3 regions of the Bacillus sp. DTU_2020_1000418_1_SI_GHA_SEK_038 genome follow, and region 2 is predicted to be linked to each of the others. Evidence: riboswitches for the same ligand, from Rfam matches in the RefSeq annotation. Region 2 holds a riboswitch; each other region holds the start of a gene.
What was found. A riboswitch is a leader RNA that binds a small molecule or an ion and turns the genes downstream of it on or off. The one in region 2 is predicted to bind thiamine pyrophosphate.
Positions count from the first base shown of each region.

Region 1: another riboswitch for thiamine pyrophosphate. It lies ahead of RRV45_RS05890 (ABC transporter substrate-binding protein); the one in region 2 lies ahead of thiT (energy-coupled thiamine transporter ThiT).
Region 3: another riboswitch for thiamine pyrophosphate. It lies ahead of RRV45_RS05380 (thiamine phosphate synthase); the one in region 2 lies ahead of thiT (energy-coupled thiamine transporter ThiT).

Region 1 covers NZ_CP135435.1:1,187,560-1,192,159, reverse strand. The annotation lists gene RRV45_RS05905 (DUF4179 domain-containing protein) at 1-253, shown strand, start outside; gene RRV45_RS05900 (cupin domain-containing protein) at 415-936, shown strand; gene RRV45_RS05895 (MBL fold metallo-hydrolase) at 995-1,843, opposite strand; TPP riboswitch at 2,054-2,163, shown strand; gene RRV45_RS05890 (ABC transporter substrate-binding protein) at 2,257-3,252, shown strand; gene RRV45_RS05885 (thiamine-binding protein) at 3,266-3,556, shown strand; gene RRV45_RS05880 (ABC transporter permease) at 3,556-4,317, shown strand; gene RRV45_RS05875 (ABC transporter ATP-binding protein) at 4,319-4,600, shown strand, end outside.
Region 2 covers NZ_CP135435.1:2,308,270-2,312,869, forward strand. The annotation lists gene RRV45_RS11440 (aminotransferase) at 1-1,360, opposite strand, end outside; gene RRV45_RS11445 (GntR family transcriptional regulator) at 1,600-2,322, opposite strand; gene thiT (energy-coupled thiamine transporter ThiT) at 2,525-3,124, opposite strand; TPP riboswitch at 3,192-3,294, opposite strand; gene RRV45_RS11455 (AAA family ATPase) at 3,533-4,600, shown strand, end outside.
Region 3 covers NZ_CP135435.1:1,078,546-1,083,145, reverse strand. The annotation lists gene RRV45_RS05385 (PAS domain-containing sensor histidine kinase) at 1-1,341, opposite strand, end outside; cyclic di-GMP riboswitch class I at 1,437-1,522, opposite strand; TPP riboswitch at 1,824-1,931, shown strand; gene RRV45_RS05380 (thiamine phosphate synthase) at 2,009-2,617, shown strand; gene thiS (sulfur carrier protein ThiS) at 2,634-2,834, shown strand; gene RRV45_RS05370 (thiazole synthase) at 2,838-3,611, shown strand; gene RRV45_RS05365 (ThiF family adenylyltransferase) at 3,608-4,600, shown strand, end outside.

The sequences.
Region 1 (4,600 bases), 1.1 Mb from region 2:
TAATACAATTCGTGCTAACTTTAAATCGAAAGAAGAAAATCATTTCTATCAAATGTTTTTCCAAGCAGTCGATGCAAACGGCAAGACTGTTTATACTAATGGTTCGAGTCATAGCAATAGAGATGGGATGGCAGAATCAACCTACACATTTGACACAAGCAATAAAACAAATCCGATTCGAATTTATTTCAATAGCTACGAAAAGTATTTAAAAGGATCTGCTGCTGTGAATATTCCCTTAATCATGAAATAGCCTTTTAAAAATATCGGGATTTTTCATTATATTAAAATAACCTTTATTAGTGAGATGTTTTTTGTTATACTTCACTGGTTCATTTAGTTTAACTGCGATGATCGCAGGATTATTTGTTTGGTAAGCTCAAGAGATTTGAATTTTTTTGGAGGTATTTTACTTTGAACAATCATGATGCACAATATTTTGTATCGAAACTTGGACTAGAGCCACACCCAGAAGGCGGATATTATAAAAGAACATTCGAATCTGGTGAAAGAACTTCTGATCAAGAATTAACAGTGAATTTTGAGGGGAAACGAAAGCTATATACGAGTATTTATTTTTTATTAACTTCTAATGATCTGTCCCATCTTCACCGCTTGAAATCTGATGAATTATGGTATTATCATGCTGGAAGTCCTTTAACGATTCATATTATTCATGAAAACGGAGAATATGAAGAGATAAAATTAGGATTAAATTTGGATAAAGGAGAAGTCCCTCAAGCTTTAGTTCCGAAAAATGCTATTTTCGGATCGTCTGTTATGGAAGAAGATACCTTCTCCTTAGTAGGCTGTATGGTTTCTCCAGGTTTTGAATTTCAGGACTTTGAATTGTTCACACAAGACGAGCTCCTTTCTCAATATCCTACGCATAAAGAGATCATTGAAAAGTTAGCATATAAAACCATTCCTGAGTAAGCTATAAACAACGGACCCCTGGTAAAGTAAATTTTACTAGGGGCCTTCTTTAACATATTTATTTTTTCTTCTGATTGCCGCTGACAAAATTTTGGATATACTCAAGCTGCTCTTCACTTGGTTCTGTCCCTCGTACTTCGTTAAACTTAGTGACAGCTGAATCAACAGAAACCTCTTCACCTACGATTTCTCCTATATTAATAAGATCATCCAAGAAGCTCCACATTTCCTCATACGTTTTTGGATCTTGATGTCCAGTTACATAACTATTGACATCATATTTTTTGATTTTTTCTAATAAGATGGTGAGTTCGTTCAGATCATAGCTCCATTCGCCACTATAAAAGTCCTGATAGATGCAATCTCCTAGAAACATCACTTTTTCATCAGGAACATAAATGATGGATGAATCCTGCGCATGGACTCCTCCAACATGTTCAACTACACAAGTTACGCCGCCCAAATCCATTTCGAACTTATCACTAAATGTTAAATCTGGCACCTGCAGCTCTAAATTATCCCTGCTCGGCATTTCTTTTTTGATATATTCACTGCAAAATTCGATCTCTTCACCCGTCTCAACTCGCGCATCTAGTGAAGCATCATCCCATTTAAGAGTTTTCAAATATTCCAATTTTTCTTTTGTTTCCTCATGGCTAATCGTTAATAATCCCATCGTTTTTATGCCAAAGATATGATCCCAATGCCAATGTGTGATAACAACAAACTTGACCGGCGGGATTTCCATTTTACCCACTAAATTAAGAAAATCCTTTGCATGTGCGGGCGAATTCCCTGAATCAACGACAACGCTAAAGTCATCCCCACAAATTAAACCTAATGCAGGACGGTCAGTTTCCGAATAATGTGGCATATAATACACTTTATTTGTAAGTTTTTTCAGCATTTAAGTACCTACTCTCGTGTTTTTTATTATTTTAACATAACAAACTCAAATTTCTAATACATATAGAGATTCCAGAATTGAATACAAAGATAAAATGAAAATTTAGCGGTTCTTGCTCAAGGTTGTCTATTCGCAAAAAGATTTCATATTTTAAGCTCCTTCGCCCTCTTATTATTTGATATAATAAAGTATCTGAAAAAATAAATAGCATTAGAATTGTGGGGGAACCGGTGTGACCGGTTGAGATTGGACCTGAGAGGTACTGACCCTTTGAACCTGATCTGGGTAAGACCAGCGGAGGAAACGTATTCGAATGAAGAATAGATATGTTTTTTCATGTACGCGCGGGTTCTCATCCGGGTGTTTTTTATTTTTTCTGGTAAAACATCATGAATACTTTGGAGGAAACGATCATGAAAAAGTTTATTGCAACGATGTTGACAGTCTTGCTTCTCGCAGGATGTGCTGGAGGAAAGGATTCGGCAGATCAACAGAAGGACAAGCTAGAGAAAAATGAAAAGGTAACGGTAGTTCTTGATTGGACGCCGAATACGAATCATACCGGTTTATATGTTGCTCAGGATAAAGGATATTTTAACGAAGAAGGCTTGGATGTTGAAATTATTATGCCTGGTGAAGCAGGAGCCGATCAGCTGGTCGCTTCGGGGAAAGCCGATTTTGGCGTAAGCTATCAGGAAAGTATTACACAAGCTCGTGTTCAAGGAGTTCCTTTAGTTTCAATCGCAGCAGTTATTCAGCATAATACATCAGGATTTGCCTCTCCAGCGGAGAAAAACATCACTTCTCCAAAGGATTTTGCGGGAAAAACATACGGGGGCTGGGGAGCACCAGTTGAAAAATCAGTGATTGCTTCATTAATGCAAGTCGAAAATGCCAACGTAGAAGATGTTTCCATTGTGAATATGGGAGATACAGACTTTTTTACAGCGGTAAAACGAGATGTTGACTTTGCATGGATCTACTATGGCTGGACAGGCATTGAAGCGGAACTTCGCGGAGAAAAGATTAATATGGTCTATTTAACCGATTATAGTAAGAAACTTGACTACTATACACCAGTCCTTGCAACAAATGAAAAGAAGCTTGAATCTAATCCGGAACAAGTGAAGAAATTTTTGAAGGCTGTTTCGAAAGGTTATAAATTTGCCATCGACAATCCATCCGATGCAGCTGATAGTTTATTAAAAGCAGCACCTGATCTTGATCAAGAGCTTGTGAAGAAAAGCCAGGAATGGCTGGCATCAAAATATCAAGATGATGCGCCAAGATGGGGTGAACAGAAACTTGAAGTTTGGGAAAACTATGCAAGCTGGATGTATGAAAATCAATTATTAGATAGTGAACTAGATGCACAAAAAGCCTATACAAACGACTATTTACCACAGTAAGGAGACTGGCAGGATGAACAATGCCCTAGTTAGCATTCAAATAATACCGAAAACAAAAAATGGCGAAGACGTGATTCCATATGTGGATGAAGCGATTAAAATTATTGAAGAATCAGGTGTGGCCTACAAAGTTTCTCCATTAGAAACAACGATGGAAGGTGAGCTTTCCTATCTTTTTGATGTGATTAAGAAAATGAATGAACGCATGATTGAAATGGGCAGCAGAAACGTGATTTCTCAAGTGAAAATTTTATATCAGCCAACAGGTATCACGATGAGTCAGTTAACGGAGAAGTATCAATAATGAAGCTGAAGCGACTTAAGGGATGGAGATCGGTTGTCGTTCTCCTTCTCTTCTTTTTCATTTGGGAGCTGGTAGTTAAAAAAGCCGGAATTCCAGAATGGCTGCTACCTGCGCCCTCAACCATTATGACGGAAGCGATTACAGGCTTTGCAAGTTTTTCTGAACACATGCTTTCAACGATAAAACTCGGGGTTACAGGGTTTGCGATTGGAGTTGGGATTGGCCTTTCCGCTGCTATCCTGCTCTATCTCTTGCCGTTTGTCCGAGAAGCTGTTTATCCGTTTCTGATTCTTTCACAAAATATTCCGGTGATCGTTCTCGCTCCATTATTGGTTATCTGGTTTGGTTTTGGGCTTTTGCCAAAAATGATTGTCATTACACTTGTTTGTTTTTTCCCTGTTACTATCGCAGCTCTTGATGGGTTTAAGCAAACATCAGCTGACTTAAGGCATTATATGAAAATGGCAGGCGCAACGAAGAGTCAAATGTTTTGGAAGCTGGAACTTCCACATGCTCTCCCCTCCATTTTTTCAGGAATAAAAATCTCTGCCACTTATAGTGTGATGGGTGCCGTGATTTCCGAATGGCTTGGGGCAAAATCAGGCATCGGTGTGTATATGACTTTAGCTTCTTCCTCATTCCGAACAGATCGGGTGTTTGTTGCCATCTTTGCGATTATGGCGTTAAGTCTTTTATTTTTTGCAATTATTATTTTAATTGAACGACTTCTTATCCGCTGGCAGTCAAAAGGAGCAAACTAAAATGAGTGTCTTAACGATACAGGATATTTCGAAAAAATTTTCAGATATAGATATCATTAAGCATCTTAATTTACAAGTGAACGAAGGGGAATTTGTATCCATCCTTGGCCCTTCAGGCAGTGGAAAAAGTACACTCTTTTCCCTCATTGGCGGAATACTTACGCCTGATGAAGGAACGATTACACTGAAGGGTGAAAAAATCAATAGTCAAACAGGCGCAGTGAGTTACATGCCGCAGTCCCCTAGTCTACTTCCATGGAGAACAGTTTTACAGAACGTTCTT
Region 2 (4,600 bases):
TAATGTTTTGCAAAACATTTGTTACTGTTTCAACTACAAAATGTAAATCATCCTCAGTGGAAACTAGAGGAGGTGCAATGATGAGTACGTTGTTAAATCCTGGAACCGTGTCACCATTTCTGCCGATAATAAGTCCCTTTTCTTTACAGCGGGAAATGATGTTAGCCATAAACTCGTCTGATGCTGGCTGTTTTGATCCTTTATCTTCAACCATTTCAATTCCATATAAGAATCCTACATGACGGACCTCTCCAACGTTTTGATGGGAGATCAGGTCTTTTAATCTACCTAGTATTCGATTTCCGAGTGAGGCTACCCTTGCAACTATATTCTCATTTTCAATTATTTCTATGTTTTTAAGTGCAACTGCACAGCTTGCAGGATGACCGCCATATGTTGAAACATGTCGTAAATGATTTGATGTGCCTTCCTCCTTAAATTTTTCATAAATTCTAGAATGAACGGCTGTTGCTCCAAGCGGCAAATACCCGCTTGTTAAACCTTTTGCCATTGTAATAATGTCAGGCTGGACCCCATCTGAATGCATGAATCCAAACATTTTTCCGGTCCTTCCAAATCCTGAAACCACTTCATCCATAATCAGGAGAACATCGTGTTTTTTACAGATTTCAGAAACTCTCTGGAGATAGGACGGAGATGGTACAATAACCCCTCCTCCTGAAATGAATGGTTCCATGATGACTGCTGCTACAGTTTCTGATCCCTCCCATGCAATGATTTGATCGATAAAATCGGCAGCCACCTTATCACAGTCCGTCACTTCATCACCGAATGGGCATCGATAGCTGTATGGCAGAGGAACATGCATGAAACCTGGCATACTTGGACCATATTTATATCTTCTATTTGCCTGCGCAGTTGCACTAAGGGCACCTAAGGTTGTTCCATGATAGGCACGGTAGCGGGAAATGATTTTATGTTTTTCTGGATTTCCATTTTGAAAATGGTATTGTCTAGCAATTTTGAATGCGGTTTCATTTGCTTCCGAACCGCTGTTTGAGAAAAAGGTTCTGTATGAATCACCAAGAAGGTTACTAATTTTTGCGGATAATTGGATGGCTGGAATGTGACTTAACGTAAGAGGAAAATAAGAAAGCTTCATCATTTGTTCGGCTGCTGCATCAACAATTTCTTTCCGTCCGTGGCCTAAATTTAAGCACCATAATCCGGATACTCCATCTAAATAACGATTTCCGTCAATGTCAGTAAACCAGGCTCCTTCACCTGACTCTGCAACCATTGTTTTTCCGCCTTCAACAAAGCGGCTCATAGCATGCCATAAATGATCTTGGTCTTGTTTTACTAATTGATCGTTTACGTTTATTTGAAGATTCGTCATGTATTACGTGCCTCCTTTAATTATATTTGTCTCTTGTCATCATAACATCATGTCGTCCGTACCAGTTGAGAAATGATGATCTCATGACTTATTAAAACACAATCATTTTAAATTTTCAATATATTCTAAATAAAATAATAATATTTTTTGACAAAAAATTAATCTACAAACTTTAGTAGACTATAATTTTATGTTGTATGATACTATTAGGTCTCTTGGATTAAGCACTCACTGCCCTTTTATGTGTGTTTTTTGGACAGGTTAATTCGAAATGAATACATATCAGCTCGAAATGAAGCAATATAATATTCAATTAATTGATCATCGACATCCATCAATAGTCTTTCTGTATTTAATACATTTGTATTTTCAGGCAAGCCTAATAATTCGGCATCTCCCTTTGAAAGGAAACTGCTCGTAATAATTTGTTTTGCCTCCGATAATTTAATGTGTAAATTTTGTTCTAAAATATCAAAAAGTGTGCCTTTATCAATATCATATTTTGCCAGTTGCTCTCCAATTTCTACAGGATAATATTGAATTTCAATGGCTAACGGCTGATCATCCGCATACCGAATTCTTTTAATATAATACGCCTCTTGAAACCCTGTCGTATCAATAATTTCTTGTGGAGGAATAACCCGTCCATGCTCAATTAATTTGGCATCGGGCTTCATACCCATTTTACGTATGGTGTCTGTCGTACTTGTTAAATTGCCAAGCCATTCTTCAATCGGTTTGGTTGAAATAAAAGTTCCTTTTCCGTGAACCTTTTCAAGCACCCCTTCACGAACTAGATGAGAAACAGCTTCCCTTACAGTACTTCTGCTTACCTTATACCTATCCATTAGTTCTCTTTCACTGGGAATCTTTTCTTTATAAAATCCTTCATTTATTAATTCTTGAATTCCGTCCTTTAATTGGATATGGAGGGGGATTGGACTTTTTGGATCTAATTCCATATTATCTTCTTACCTCCTTATTATAAGTTGAACATATTATCTATCATCATTATTAATAATCATAGAATATTATGAGTGTGTTTTAAAGTAAAATAGATACACTTTTTACATTATTTATTCTTTTTAGAAAAAACATCTTTTTATAGGTATAAAAATACGCTTCTAATAATCAGAAACGTATCTTTATGAGAAGAGCAGTGTATTAAGATGCTTTGTTATGTGTGATTAACAATGTATCGTCTTTTCTAATGATTAATCGAGGTGCTGTTGAAACTAATAGAACAACAACGATTGAGCACAATACCCATGCTCCAAGCATTGTAACTCCGTTTGCTGCGAATGAGAATAAAGCTGGCGACATACCTTCAGGTGCATATTCGCCAAAGAAAATAACGCCTGCAAGGAAATGCCAGAAATAACGAGCAAGGCTTCCTGCAAATACGGCAGCAACCATCCAGCCTAATGCCTTCTTCTTAGAGCCGAATCTGATCTCTTTTTGAATTAAGTTATAGAATAGTCCAGCAAATCCAATACAGGCAAAGGCAATAAAATATTCAATAAATGCTTGTGTTGGAGTGGCAATCCAGGCGTCCCCCATTGCAATTTGCAAGACTCCCCAAAGCAACCCAGATAGCAAGCTAACCTTAAAACCCCAGCGAAAGGCAAGAATGAAAATTGGGACCATCGCAATTGAAATGGAAACTGATGGCATTGGTTTAATCGAAGGCAATAAGTCTAAGACAATGGCAAATGCTGCGAAAAAAGACGCCTCAATTAATGCAAGCAAACCTAATTTTTTCATAAAAAAATCTCCCCTTTTGTGTATTCCGTTACCTCAAGGGGAGAATAGAAAAACATCAGAAATAAACGTTCTATTCATGCCACATTCCTGCGCTAGAATTATCTAACAGGTTCGAAGGGTCAGAACAGTTATCTGTTCACTCTCAGCATAAAGCTCCCCTTGTGGTTACGTATATGTAATTTTGATCCAACATCAGTATAGTATAGTTTCCAACATTTGTGAAGGAGAATCTCTATTATCCTTTTGCTCTTCAAAATATGGCCATTCCCCTCACGAATTACATGAAAGTGTCCGTCACATCATCTGTAAATTTTTTTCCAGTTATTTCACCATTTTACATGAATATTGACCTATCCCTGTCTTTAAATATTACTTATACTAGTTAGGTACAGTAAGGAGGGAAAATAGTTGAAATTACAATTTAGAAAAGCTTCAACGATTGTACCAATTATTGTTGGATTCTTGGTGATTTTGGCTTCGGTTATATGGGCTGTTCAGGAAGGAAATAAAGAAATAGCCATTCCCTTTTCTTCTGTTGAGAAGTTATTAGCCTCACAAAATGGAGAAATGGTTGCCATTAATGAGCATAAAAACGGTAAACTGACAATTGTTACGAGCGAGGGTGAATTTGAGTCTCATGTGCCTCCGAACAGTCAGATAATTGATAAATTAGTAGAAAACTATAATGTTCAATATACATTTTCTTCAAGCAGCCCATATACACCATGGATACTTGGCGGGCTAGTTGTTTTACTAATAGTAATTGGTGTTTATTTATATAAATCAGGAAAAGGCGGACTTGGTGCTGCAAACACTATGAAGGAAAGTGTATCAAAAGCAAGACCACTCCCTTCTATTTCCCTTGCAGATGTTGGCGGGATTCAAGGTGAGATGAAGGAAGAAATTATGCAAACACTTTCAACTCTTAAAGATCCAGAACGTTCATTGAAAATGGGGGTAAATCCGCCAAAAGGAATATTATTATATGGACCTCCAGGCACAGGTAAAACCTTGCTGGCACAAGCCATTGCGAAGGAGCTTGGGGCGACCTTCTTTTCTACAAGCGGTTCAGCCTTTAATGAAATGTTTGTTGGAGTTGGCGCATCTCGTGTCCGTACTTTATTTCAAAATGCTAGAAAACAGAAGCCTGCTGTCATTTTTGTCGATGAAGTGGATGCACTTGCCGGCAAAAGAAAGCAGCACGGCGGCGAAGAAAGCGAAAAAACATTGACCGAGCTTCTTGTTCAATTAGATGGCGGTCATTCGAATGATGGAATTCTTTTCATCGCAGCAACAAACCGTAAGGATATGCTCGATGATGCATTCCTCCGACCTGGACGAATTGATTTCTCATTTAATGTACCACTTCCAGACACAAAAGGAAGGAAAGAGATTATTGACATTCATACGAAAAATCGTGTGTTAGCGGCTGATGTCATGAGTTCACTTGATGAGCTGGCAGAGAGCACATCAGGA
Region 3 (4,600 bases), 1.2 Mb from region 2:
GTCAATAATCCTAAATCTAATATTGTCTGATTCGGATCGCATTGTTTGAATTTGAATTACGCCTCCATTTTCCATGGCTTCCACAGCATTTTGAAGAATATTGACAAAAACCTGTTTGATTTGATGCTCGTCACAATGAATAATTGGTAATTCGGAATCAGACTCTTGAACGATAGCAATATTTTTTAGTTTGGCACGTGTATTAATTAATGTAATTACATATTGCAAAAGTTCATTAATATCAGTCGGTGCCAATTTACTTGCTTGTGGTTTAGAAAGTGATAAGAATTCTTGTATTATTTTTTCTATACTATCAATCTCAGACAACATAATTTCAAGATAGTTTGGTTTGTCTATTTCCATTTGCATAAGCTGCAGAAAACCCTTTATCGAAGTAAGAGGGTTCCTAATTTCATGTGCAACACCTGCAGCCAATTGCCCTACTAGTGATAGCTTTTCCGTTTTTCGTATAAATTCATCTACCTTCTTTCGCTCAGATATATTACGCCCTACAACAACAATATGTTCTAATTTATCACTCTCCCCAATTACAGGGGTTCCCTGAGCTTCTACGTAAACCCACTCACCATCAGCATTTTCACACCGAAACTCGACTTGAAATGGTAACTTAGTTGAAATCATTTGAAAAAATTGTTCATATACCCTCAGAGAATCGTCAGGATGAACCAAATCAAAGGCCGATACTCCTATATACTTTTTTGGATCAAACCCCAATACCTTTTCATGCGAAGGGGATGCATAAATAACTCTTCCATCTATATCCCAGAGTCCAACTAAATCCAACATGTTCTCTGTAATAAGACGATAATTGTCCTCACTCAACTTTAGAGCATTTTCTACCCGCTTCCTTTCGGTAATATCAACACATGAACCAATGATTTCAACTACCTCACCTTTTTTTCTAATAGGCCGCAACGATGCCAGGTAGTAAACACCATTTATTCCCCCTTCGTACGTGACGTTATCTTCGCCTTGCCAAGCTCGCCAATAATATTGAATAACCGTTTCTGCATCAAGATGTGGAAGGAAATCACATAATTCGTTTCCAATAATCTTTTCAGGGAAAAGATCCATTCGATATAGTAACCTTCCATCACACAGAGTATGAATAAATCTATCGCCATCCTTAATAAACTTAAAAATCATCCCTTGCTGCAGTCTGATTGTATCTACTAACTCTTGATTGTAAGTTTTTAGAGACTCCTCTTTCCATCTTTGATTAGATAATTCACGCGAAAATTTTTTCTTTATACGGGTCCAAAAGAAGACAAGTATGAAAACAACCACTATTGCAAGTATAAAACCTATAATCAGTTCCACTTTGTACCACCTCAAAATCTTACACTTTATCCCTCGTTAACGTACAAAAAATCCACCTAAAAAAAAGTGGATTTAATTAATGAGTATCCATCTTCATCTTTGTCTCGACCATCATAGCAAAAATGCCTTAAATCCGTAGCTTTCCGTCCCCTACCTTTTGATAGGTTTGCAATTATCGAAAGCTTTACTGTAGGTATATTTACTCACTCCAAGTATAGCATCATTATATTTAAGAACCAATTCCTTTATTACAAAATATTTCCTCAGACTGTTTTATTTACAACAGCTGATTGTGCTAATTTTTTCGTTTCAATGGATTCCCAAATTACAAATTATATTGCATGGGAAAGGAAAGTAATCCCTGTTAAGAAAAACCTCCTCGTTCCATTTTGTTTCTATCTGTTTAGGAGTTTGATTGTTTCGCATACTTCCATAATTATAGCTTATATGTTATGATTCCTATAGTCAGAAAATTGTAAATGTGAAATCACTAGGGGAATCCTTTTAAAGGACTGAGAGAAGAGTGTACTCTGATACCCTTATAACCTGATCAGGTTTGAGCCTGCGTAGGGAAGTGCTATGTTACTTTATTTTTTATTTAAAGTACCACTTTCCTTGCTTAGGAGAGTGGTTTTTTTATTTGTTAGGGGGAATGTGATTGAAGCTGATGGCCGTGACGAATGATCGGTTAAAGGTGGATCATCTAACTAAAATCATGATTAATATAGATCCGTTCGTAGATTATTTCATCATCAGGGAACGGACGAAAACAGCCAATGATTACATAGAGTTGATCGCTGCATTGACTGAAGAAAAAGTCAGTAAGGATAAATTAATTGTGAATGACAGGGTGGATGTAGCTCTTGTTTCGAATATTCAACGGGTGCAGCTTCCAGGCCACGGGCTTGCCGTTTCGCAGGTGAAAGACCATTTCCCCCAGTTACTCGCAGGACGTTCAGTACATTCTGCTATAGAGGCTGAACACGCTTCGTATGCGGGCGCTGATTGGCTGCTATATGGACATGTATTTGAAACGAACTGCAAAAGTGGCTTAGAACCCCGCGGGCTTTCGGAACTTCAAGAAATCTCGAAAAAAGTGATGGTTGATTTGTATGCAATTGGAGGGATTAAACCGGAACATATCGACATGCTGCACCATATCGGGGTAAATGGGATCGCTGTCATGTCAACGATCTTTGAAAGCGATGATCCGGTATCCGCTGCAAAGGAATATTACGAGGCTTGTCAACAAGCTATTTGCTTATCAAAAGGATAATAGGAGCTGAATTTTAATGAGTATTACACTAAATGGTCAAGCATATACGCTGCCCGAAGATGTTTCAACCGTTCAGCAATTACTCCAGCATTTGGAGCTCTCCAAGCGGATCGTGATTGTTGAAGTAAATAAGGAAATTGTTCAAAAAGACCAATATAATCGCCCCATTCGCGAACGTGATCAAGTAGAGATGATCCATTTTGTAGGAGGAGGATGAAGAATGAGCATGTTAAAAATAGGAGATAAAACCTTTCAATCAAGACTTTTATTAGGGACAGGAAAGTATCCATCTTTTGAAATTCAAAAGGAAGCGGTCCGCGTGTCCGATGCTGATATTCTTACATTTGCCGTAAGAAGGATGGACGTTTTCGAGCCATCGCAGCCAAATTTCCTGGAAATGCTTGACTTATCCAAATATACTTTACTTCCAAACACGGCAGGAGCCAAAACAGCTGAAGAAGCGGTACGGACGGCGAAACTGGCCAAAGCATCAGGGCTGTGTGACATGATAAAGGTCGAAATTATCGGCTGCGACCGAACGCTTTTACCTGACCCTGTAGAAACGTTAAGAGCGTCTGAGATGCTGTTGGCAGAAGGGTTCACTGTACTTACCTATACATCGGACGATGTTGTCTTAGCAAGAAGGTTGGAAGAGCTTGGTGTTCATGCGGTCATGCCAGGTGCATCACCGATCGGCTCCGGAAGAGGAATTTTAAATCCGCTTCATTTGAAATTTATTATTGAACAATCTTCCGTTCCTGTTATTATCGATGCTGGTATTGGTTCACCAAAAGATGCAGCATATGCTATGGAACTTGGAGCTGATGCCGTTCTGTTGAATACCGCAGTATCCGGTGCGAAAGATCCTATAAAAATGGCTGAAGCGATGAAGCTCGCCATCGAAGCAGGCCGTTTAGGTTATGAAGCAGGCCGGATTGATGAAAGGGATTATGCTGTGGCAAGCAGTCCGCTTGAAGGATTGCTCCCATCGTGAACAGCCGCTATTCAAGACAGGAATTATTTGAACCGATTGGAGAAATAGGCCAAAAGAAAATTAGCCAGGCTCACATTTTAATCATTGGCGCAGGGGCGCTTGGCTCGGCAAGTGCAGAAATGCTTGTACGCGCGGGCGTCGGGAAGCTCACGATTGTTGACCGGGATATCCTTGACTGGAGCAATTTGCAACGGCAGCAGCTTTATACAGAGAAAGATGTAATAGACCAGCTTCCTAAGGCTGTTGCTGCCAAGAAGCGGCTAAGTGAAATCAACAGCACGGTTGATGTAGAAACAATTGTAGCTGATGTCACAGTAGAAAATGCAGAAGAGCTTGTCAGCGGAAAAACGTTGATTGTAGACGCAACAGATAATATAGAAACGAGACTGTTAATGAATGATGCTTCAAGGAAGCTGGGCATTCCATTTTTTATGGGAGCGGTTGTTGCCAGTTATGGATTAACTTATCCAATTGGATTGGGGGAGCGTCCTTGTCTTCATTGTTTGTTGGAAACACTTCCTCCACAAACACTAACGTGCGATACAGCAGGAGTCATCAGTCCGATCATTCAGGTGGTAGCTGCTCACCAAGTAACGAATATATTCAAATATCTTGTCGGTGAAGAAGTGGATTCCAATTTGAAATCTTTTGATCTTTGGACGGGCGATCAGGCCGCGATAGATGTAACATCGCTTCGTCGGTCTGATTGTCCGAGCTGTTCGAAAGATGCCATATATCCATTCTTATCTAAGGAAAATCAGACAAGAACAGCAATCTTATGCGGTCGGGATACTGTGCAATTGACATGGCCTAAAGATCGGAAAGTGGAATTAAGGCAGCTTGCCGAAGCCATTCATCCAATCGTAACTGGGCTCATTTGTAATATGCATCTTCTTTCATGCCATTTTAACGGCCACCGAATTGTTCTTTTCCGTGACGGCCGCATGTTGATCCACGGTACGAAGGACGTTGTCAAAGCTAAAACGATT